Regions from separate parts of the Proteiniclasticum sp. genome, predicted to be linked through region 3. Evidence: predicted binding sites of a transcription regulator. Region 3 holds the regulator's gene; each other region holds the start of a gene.
The links. Region 3 encodes NrdR, which represses ribonucleotide reductase genes. Its sites were predicted from a motif close to CACNANATNTNGTG; they were not measured.

Region 1: the regulator NrdR is predicted to act here: its motif matches at 1,523-1,536, upstream of RTX25_RS01860 (ATP cone domain-containing protein).
Region 2: the regulator NrdR is predicted to act here: its motif matches at 1,257-1,270, upstream of RTX25_RS09445 (vitamin B12-dependent ribonucleotide reductase).

The regions. Positions count from the first base shown of each region.
Region 1 covers NZ_DAMBTF010000002.1:170,534-173,702, reverse strand. Annotated here, with positions in the region: gene RTX25_RS01870 (hypothetical protein) at 1-483, opposite strand, end outside; gene RTX25_RS01865 (50S ribosomal protein L25) at 704-1,345, opposite strand; gene RTX25_RS01860 (ATP cone domain-containing protein) at 1,598-1,888, shown strand; gene rapZ (RNase adapter RapZ) at 1,945-2,805, shown strand; gene RTX25_RS01850 (N-acetylmuramoyl-L-alanine amidase) at 2,837-3,169, shown strand, end outside.
Region 2 covers NZ_DAMBTF010000014.1:84,785-87,953, reverse strand. Annotated here, with positions in the region: gene RTX25_RS09445 (vitamin B12-dependent ribonucleotide reductase) at 1-1,217, opposite strand, end outside; gene RTX25_RS09440 (gamma carbonic anhydrase family protein) at 1,438-1,956, shown strand; gene RTX25_RS09435 (S1-like domain-containing RNA-binding protein) at 1,949-2,794, shown strand; gene RTX25_RS09430 (GAF domain-containing protein) at 2,825-3,169, shown strand, end outside.
Region 3 covers NZ_DAMBTF010000036.1:1,924-5,092, forward strand. Annotated here, with positions in the region: gene RTX25_RS13610 (cell division FtsA domain-containing protein) at 1-562, shown strand, start outside; gene ftsZ (cell division protein FtsZ) at 575-1,669, shown strand; gene nrdR (transcriptional regulator NrdR) at 1,684-2,172, shown strand; gene RTX25_RS13625 (response regulator transcription factor) at 2,362-3,063, shown strand; gene pnpS (two-component system histidine kinase PnpS) at 3,108-3,169, shown strand, end outside.

The DNA.
Region 1 (3,169 bases), on a different contig from region 3:
GGATTTGTATTCATCCTCAGGAATCGTAACTTCTCTTAGCGCATACCTGTTGCCCTCATAAAGCTTGAATCCATCCTTGAACAGCGCCAGAATCTGGAAACTGTCATCCGTCTGATAAGCGTTGAGCAGAGGCTTGATGTAGAAAGTGCTGGAGACCTCACAGTATTCCATGACCTCTCTCTGAAGTTTATATACGACAACTTCATCCTCCGATGCAAGGATACCAAGTCCATCCAGCTGATAGGACCAGAAAGTTTTATCGTCTAGCATTTCTCTTAAATTTTCCAGGATCTTTTCAGTGGCTTTTCCGGCATAGTCTGATATCAGAGTATGTTCTACCTGCCTGAGAAGGTTCTTAAACCGGATACTGTTGTTCTTTGTTTCAGTAGCTATCCTGCTTGTCGGCATGTAGATGGAGACTAGAGGCGGTTCACTCTTCTCAATGATGGGGTGCGGGAATTTTTCTGCAATGATGTAAGTCATAACATACCTCCTAGTTATATTTGATTAAAAATCCATAGATGTGTATGAAACACATTTTTATGAGTGGATAAAGTATACTATAAAAAATTGAACACAATATAAAGGATTGATTAACACCTATGTCACATGCACTGGAGAGGATGTGTGCAGTAAAAAAACCGGCCCCGATTGGCCGGTTTATCAGATCAATGAATTTCATAATTCGCTTTTTCTTTAAAGGTTATTTTTCTTCTTTTTCATCCACCAGAGGCACTTCTGCACTATCTTCACCTTCAGCTGCCGCAACATCGGCTGCTTCATCTTCTTCAGTTACTGAAGTTGCGGAAATGACGACTCCAATGAGTACATCTTCCTCATTAACCACTTCGATTCCTTCTGGAACCTCAATGGCATTGACGAAGACTTTTTCTTCAAATTCCAGTTTGCTTACATCCAGTTCCAGTCTTTCTGGAAGATCCTCAGCTGGTCCTTTCAGTTCTAGTTCCTGAAGGCTAGGCTGGAAAATCAGCTGGCTGTACTGCAGTTTTTCTTCGCCGGTAATATGGATCGGTACATTTACTGTGATGATCTCACGTAAGGAGATGGATTGGAAATCGATATGCTCGGGCAGGAAAGTTGCACCGTTACGCTGAACTTCCTTTACGATGACATTGACTGTCTCATCCAGTCCCTCAAGTTTGATGATCGATGTCTGGGTGTTTTCCTTTAGAAGCTTATTGGCTTCCTGCAGGGTTATTTCAACGGGTAAAGAATCTTTGTAGGATTTACCGTAGATCACCGCAGGCACAACGCCCTCTCTTCTCAGCTTCTTCGCTTTCACACCGTCTCTTCGTCTTTCGATCTGATATACTGTATTACTCATAAAATCACTCCTCATACTTTTGGTATATCATTTATCTGACAAGATCTATTGTACCCCAAAGGAAATGAAATCAGCTTAAATATTGTGATAATTCAGAAGATGTTGTCTCCTGGTTTACGTTCTGTTTCAAATCTTTACACGAAGTTCTTATTAATGACCAACAGTATGCATGAATTTCATCAGATCTTGCGTAATTTTCTCCTGCATATAGTATAATAAAAACAACAAATCAAGGTTAAAGGTGGGGTTAAAATGCTTAAAGTTGTGAAAAGAGATGGCAGGATCAGTGACTTTGCTCGTGACAGAATCAAGATCTCCGTTGCAAACAGCGCCAGAGATTCCCGGATTCAGGTAACAGAGAAAGAGCTTGAGCTGATTGCCGACTCCGTGGAAAAGACCATTGTCAGAGTACGTGGAGAAGAAGGCATCACATCAACCTATGAAATCCGAGGTGTGGTTGTGAGAGTCCTCAAAGAGATGGGGTACAGAAATATCGCAAAAGACTTCTATGAAGGTGAAAAAATCAGAAAAAGAGAAGAATAGAACTCCTGAACAGCGGGAGCTGAACAGGTCGGTGTAAAAATAATGGAGGTGTAAAGATGGAACTGCTTATTGTAACAGGAATGTCAGGGTCAGGTAAATCTGTAGCGATCAACGCTCTGGAAGATCTGGGCTTTTACTGTGTCGACAATCTGCCTCCTCAGTTTATATTGTCCTTTGCAAAACTGAGTATCGGGACAAAGGGTAAGGAAGACCGTCTGGCACTTGTGGTGGATGCCCGAAGCAAGAATGTGTTCAATGATCTTTATGAAGAGATCCGAATGCTTGATGAAAATAAAATCAGATATAAGCTCCTCTTTCTGGATGCATCTGATGATACTCTTCTTAACCGCTATAAGGAGACAAGAAGAAAACATCCCATGATGAGCAGCGACATCACGTCCCTTGATGTGGCCATCGATAAAGAAAGAAGCTCCTTTGAAACTATAAGGAGCCGTGCAGACTATATCCTTGATACCACATTTCTCAGCAGTGCAAATCTTAAAAAGGAAGTCATCAAGCTCTTCCAGCTTGAAGGCACACATAGCATGCAGATCAAGACAGTATCCTTCGGTTACAAGTATGGCATACCCAATGATGCCGATCTTGTCTTTGACCTGAGATATCTGCCCAATCCCTATTATGTACCTGAACTGAGAGAAAAGACGGGAGAAAATGATGAGGTCTTCAACTATGTCATGGAAACCGGACTTGCACAGACACTTTTCGATAAACTGATGGATCTCATCGAGTATCTGGTTCCCCTTTATATTGATGAAGGAAAAAGCCAGCTTGTGATTGCCTACGGATGTACAGGCGGAAAGCACCGCTCCGTTTCCTTTGCAAGAAGGACAGCGGATTTTCTGACATCAAAGAACTGCAGTGTTGTTACCCAGCATCGTGATATCGATAGGATTTAGAAATAATGAACGAAAGAAGTAGGGTTGTTCCATGAAGAGAAAACAGAGTATATCGGTCATTTTGTTCCTTTTCCTCTTTGTCATGAGTGTTGCAGGCTGCGGGTCCGATAAAAGAGAAGAGCTGAACCGGAAACTTGAGGAAGGTGAGGTTCTGCTTTCACAGGAGAAGTATGATGAAGCTGTGATTTTTTTTGAAGGTCTTTTCAATGCGCATCAGGACAGTATCAGCATCATGGAAAAACTGGACTATTCAAGAGTCATGTCCGCTTCAAGGCAGCATCTTGATGAGGCACTTCGGCTTCTTGAAGAAGAGCACTACCAGGAAGTCTATGAAGCTTTAAGCGGAGTGTCCAGCATCGATGAA
Region 2 (3,169 bases), on a different contig from region 3:
GCATATTCTCCGCATGGATTTGTTGAATTCAGACGGTTATGTTTTGCCCATAGATCTCCATCTTCACCGGCAGGGCAGGTATGCCATGCGTTAAAGGTATCTGTGAACTGAGGGGCAGGATCTGCTGACTTACATGCCGCATCATTAAATTCTTCCCATAGGGTGGAAACCTTGATTTCTCTGTTCACTGAATTGTCCACTCGGCCTTGAAGTGTAATGGTCGCTTCAGGATCGTTTTCGATGTTCTTCACTTTTCTCATGAACTCGTCGGAGATTCTTAGTGAGTTGTTGGAATTCTGTCCGGAAACAGTTTCGTATGCTTCTCCATCGATATCGGCATCATATCCCATTTTGGCAAGAGCTCGAACCTTGTCTTCTTCTTTGGCTTTCCAAAGAATAAACTGCTCAATTTCTGGATGATCAATATCAAGACAGACCATTTTGGCTGCTCTTCTTGTTGTTCCGCCTGACTTGATTGCTCCTGCATTTCTGTCAAGTCCCTTAAGGAAACTCATCAGTCCTGATGAAACTCCGCCACCTGTCAGTCTTTCTCCGACTGCTCTGATGCTTGAGAAGTTTGTTCCTGTTCCTGAACCACCCTTGAAGAGCTTTGTTTCTGTAACATACTGCTCGGAAATCGAATGATCGCCTAGAAGCTTGTCTTCTACAGACAGTATGAAACAAGCTGAAGCCTGTGTTCTTGTATAGGTGTCTTTGGACTTAACCACTTTTCTTTCAACAGGATCATAATAGAAGAGGTCATTCTGACCGCCTTCGATTCCGTAGGACTGTTTAAGTCCTGTGTTGAACCACTGTGGTGAGTTTGGTGCGTACATCTGATTCAGAAGTCCGTACACCATTTCATCATAGAATATGTCTTTCTGATCCTGTGTGGTGATAATTCCTTCATCTGCGAGGGATTCCATCCAGAAACTGACCATTCTATGAGCAACCATCTTCATGGAGCTCTCGTATCCCTGTTCGTTATTGACTCCTGCTTTCCTGAAATACTTTGAAGCGATGATATCCACTGCATTCTGTGAATAGTGAGTAGGGAATTCCAGATCTTTCATCTCAACGATGATCTTTCCGTTCTTATGATTTTTCAAAAGAACATCCCTTTTGCTCCAGTCAAATAAGTCATAAACAGTTTTGTCTTTATTATTGTCCAGCTCTTTAGTATAATAACGTTTAAACAAGTCTTTAATATCCTTCATTGCTAACCTCCTGAATAAATTGCGATGGATTAAGTATAATACTATATGTTGTGCAACGCAATAGAGAAAACCACAATATATAGTTTTTTAACAAATGGAAATCGCGAAATCCTACTGCCGTTGAAGAGGTTAGCATAATATGATTTAAAGAAATAATGAGAAAGTCGGATCGGAAAAAATTAATTGAGATGTAGATCGCAATATTTAAAGGAAATGAGGTATGATGATTAAAGAATTGAATGGTATGAAGCCTAAAACAGACAAAAATAGTTTTATCGCGGAGAATGCGCTGCTCGTTGGCGACATCGAAATGGCCAGCGGATCCTCAGTCTGGTATGGTACTGTAATCCGTGCTGATGTGGCACCGATCAGAATCGGGAAAAGGACGAATATTCAGGATAATTCTGTTCTTCATACAGACAGCGGACTTCAAATGATCATCGGTGATGATGTCACCATCGGCCACGGATGCATCATCCATGGCACATCCATTAAAGGAAAGTCGATCATCGGCATGGGCAGTATACTCCTTAACCACTCGGTTATCGGAGAAAATACAATTATCGGTGCAGGGAGTCTGGTCACAGAAGGAAAGGTGATACCAGGCGGAGAACTGTGGATCGGAAGACCAGCCAGATTTTCCAGAAAACTTACGGAAGATGAGATCATAAAAATAAGAGACTCAGCAGATCACTACTATGAATATGCGATGATGCATAAAGGAGAAAAACATGATTAAATTCGGAGATTTCAACACATTGAAGGTCAAGCGTGAAGCTGCCTTCGGACTATACCTCGACAAAGAAACGGGCAACACGTCAGATGACATACTTCTCCCTACAGGGAACATCATAGGAGACAAACCGGCAGTAGGGGATGAAGTCAGTGTTTTCATCTACAGAGATTCAAAAGACAGACTTATCGCTACCATGAAAAAGCCTAAGGTTACTGTGGATAACCTTGCAGTCTTAAAGGTTTCACAGGTCACCGATTTTGGTGCCTTCCTGGACTTCGGCCTGGAAAGAGATATCCTTGTACCGAATAAGGAAATGAAGTTCAAAATGATTCCTGAGAAAGAATATCTTGTGTTCGTATACGAAGATAAAACAGGAAGACTTGCAGCTTCAACTGAAGTAGGAAGATACCTTGAAGTCCCTGAAGAAGATCAGTACAATGCAGGGGACATTGTTACAGGAATCGTTTATGGCTTGCAGACCAACGGTACGCTGGAAGTTGCTGTAGAAGAAAAGTATATGGCAATTATCCTAAGAAATGAGTACTTCACTGATATCCAGCCGGGCGATAGAGTCACCGGAACGATAAAGAAGATTATGGAAGACGGCAGAATCAGCTTCACACCAAGAAAGAAAATGATTGAAGAAAAAGAAGAGCTTTCCGACACCATACTTGGCTATCTGAAAGAGAACGATGGATTCATGCCTTATAACGACAAATCCACTCCAGATGAAATCAAGAAGAAATGGAATACCAGCAAAAACTACTTCAAAATCGCCTTAGGTAACCTCATGAAAAAAGGTCTGATCCGACAGGATGAGAGGGGAACTTATCTTAAGTAGACAACAGGTAGTAAAGGAGCACATATTAATATGATTGAAACACAGGATCCTAAGGGAATGAGCAGAGAAAAAAGACTGAAGAGCGCACTTCTGTTTACGAAGGCGCAGCTGAAAAATGAAACCGATACTCTGGCAAACCTGGCAAACATCAGTGCAGTAATCAATATGTACATGGACGACATCAACTGGGTCGGATTCTATCTCATGAGAAGCGGAGAACTGATTCTTGGACCTTTCCAGGGAAAACCTGCCTGCAACAGAATCGAAATCGGATCCGGGGTTTGCGGAACATCTGTAAAGGAAGGAAAAACTCAGCTTGTGGATGATGTCCTTTCACTGGATAACCATATTGCCTGCGATTCCGCTTCACGCTCA
Region 3 (3,169 bases):
CGAGGAAATCAAGAAAGGTTACGCTAAAGATGAGCTTACTCTGGATGAGGAAAAGTACTCGCTCATTGAAGAGATCATCAAAGCAAGAGTCGAAGAAATTATGTCATTCGTAGAAAAATTCAGCACAAAGTATGCCCATGATGAGCAGATTAAAAAAGTGATCATTTATGGTGGTGGTCTGTGCGGATTTAAAAATATCAATAAAATGTATAAATCTGCGATTAATCAGTCTACAAATTTTGTGACATCTGATATAATAAGGGATGATAGTGTCTTCAACATCCAATCAGGTGGACTGATCTATCATCTGCAGAGTGCAATTCATTGTAAAGGCACGATCGACGAGATCGTAAAAGCTGATAATGAAGAACACAGTCCAGACGCAGGAACTATAAGTGATGAAGATTTTTTCAGAAAATATCAGAACCAGTTTGAAGCAAAACCAGACAAGGATAATGAACATCAGGACGATGAAGATGATGATTATCTGAGCGCAACAGGTATTATCGAGAAGATACGCATATGGTTCATTAATTTGAAAAATAAGTTTATGAATAAATAAGGGGGAAAAATCGTGTTAGATTTTGATTTTGAAATTCAAGGCCCGGCAGAAATTAAGGTAGTAGGTTGTGGTGGCGGAGGAAACAATGCTGTCAATAGAATGATTACAGAAGGATTAGGAGATGTTGATTTTATCTCTATCAATACAGATAAACAGGCGCTGCTGCAGTCCAATGCAACACACAAGATTCAGATCGGAGAAAAACTGACTAAAGGACTGGGTGCAGGCGCGAATCCTGAAATCGGAGAAAAAGCAGCAGAAGAGTCCAAAGAAGAGATCATGGCTGCTCTAAAGGGCGCTGATATGGTCTTCATCACAGCAGGCATGGGCGGAGGAACAGGTACTGGAGCTACTCCTGTAGTTGCCGATATCGCAAGATCCATGGGTATACTGACTGTCGGTGTGGTCACAAAGCCTTTTAACTTTGAAGGAAAGACCAGAATGAAGAATGCCGATATCGGGATCCAGAAATTAAAGGAAAGAGTCGATTCGCTGGTTACGATACCAAACGAGAGGCTTCTTATGATCGTCGATAAAAGAACAACATTCAAGGAAGCCTTCAATAAGGCAGATGATGTACTGAGACAGGGTGTTCAAGGGATCACTGATCTGATTACTGAGAATGGTCTTGTTAATCTTGACTTTAATGATGTCAGAACCATCATGCTTAACAAGGGTCTTGCTCATATGGGCGTCGGTTACGGAAAAGGCGAAAACAAGGCAGTGGATGCTGTCAGACAGGCTATATCTTCACCACTTCTCGAGACGAAAATCGATGGTGCAACAGGTATACTTCTTAATGTAACGGGTGGAGAAGATCTCTCCCTGCTTGAGATCAATGAAGCTGCTGAAGTTGTTAAAGAGGCAGCTGATTCAGAAGCCAATATCATATTTGGTGCTGTAATTGATCCTAAACTGAAGGATGAAATCAAGATTACGGTTATTGCAACTGGATTTGATGAAGTTAAGGTTTACGGTAAAGAAGAAAAGAAGCAGGAAGTTAAAGAAGAAGTAAAACAGGAAGCTGAAGTTGTCAGGAAGGAAGAAGAATCAGCGGACGATCAGCTGGAAATTCCGGCATTCCTGAGAAACAGATATAATAAGTAATTGAGGTGTAGCCCATGAAATGCCCCTTTTGTAATTTCTCGGAAAGTAAGGTCATTGATTCAAGGGCAATCGAAGATAATTCTGCCATAAGACGCAGACGTGAATGTCTGTCCTGCGGCAAGCGTTATACCACATTTGAAAAAGTGGAGGATATCCCGATCCTTGTTGTCAAAAAAGATGATAGTAGAGAGAACTTCGATAAGAATAAAATTATCGTAGGTCTTATTCGGGCATGCCAGAAAAGACCTGTTTCAAGATTTCAGATCGAAGAAATCGCATCGGATATCGAAAGAAACATTTCCAACAGTATGATTTCAGAAATCTCATCGGAGGAAATAGGTGAGATGGTTATGGATCGACTTAAAGAAGTTGATGAGGTAGCCTATGTCAGATTTGCTTCGGTCTATAGGCAATTTAAGGACATCAATACTTTCCTGACAGAAATCAAAAATCTGATGGGTAACGATAAGGTGACGGATTCCAGAAAAGGAAAACATCAATAATTGGTTTAATGAGTTAGTGCTGCAGGTGTAAAAGCTTCGCAGCACTTTTTGTATCCTTGAAGGTTATAAGGATTAATGTGCCTAGATCTGATGAAGCGTTAATTCTAGGTAAATTGGGTGTTATTCAATTGTATTGGATTTGTCTTTGTGGTTAAATTGTATTATATAAATGTTATTATGGAGGATAAAATGAGTAAAGATAAGATATTGATTATAGATGATGAAGAACATATTGTTGAGCTTATCCGTTATAATCTAGAGAATGCCGGTTATGATGCGATTGAAGCGTATAACGGGACTGATGGAATCAAGCTGGCTAAGCAGGAAAAACCGCTTCTCATACTGCTCGATGTTATGCTGCCGGTGATGGATGGTCTTGACGTCTGCAGAAATCTCAGAAAAGATGAATCAACGAAGTCTATTCCCATCATTATGCTTACAGCGAAATCTGAGGAAATCGATAAAATTCTTGGTCTAGAACTGGGCGCTGACGACTATATCACCAAACCGTTTTCTGTACGAGAACTGCTGGCAAGGATAAAAGCGGTTCTAAGAAGAACAGGTCCTGATACAGAGGATGCTGCTACATTTGCTTTTTCTGATGTGGTGATTGATTATGACAAGCATCTTGTCACGAAGAATAATATCAAGGTAGATCTTACACTAAAAGAATATGAACTGCTTGATATACTCATAAAGAATAGAGGAAGAGTGCTGAAAAGAGATCTGCTTCTTGATAAAATCTGGGGATATGAATATGTGGGAGAGACCAGAACTGTTGATGTGCACATCCGGCACCTGCGGCAGAAACTTGAAGATGACGATAAGAATCCGACGTTTATCGAAACAGTGAGGGGAATCGGATACCGGTTCAACGATCTGGAATTATGAGCAGACGGATTATCATCACATTCTTAGCAAGTATCCTAGGGGCGATGTTTTTTTTGACCTCAGCATTTCTGATCATTTCCAACCTGCAGAAACTGGAACTTGTTAG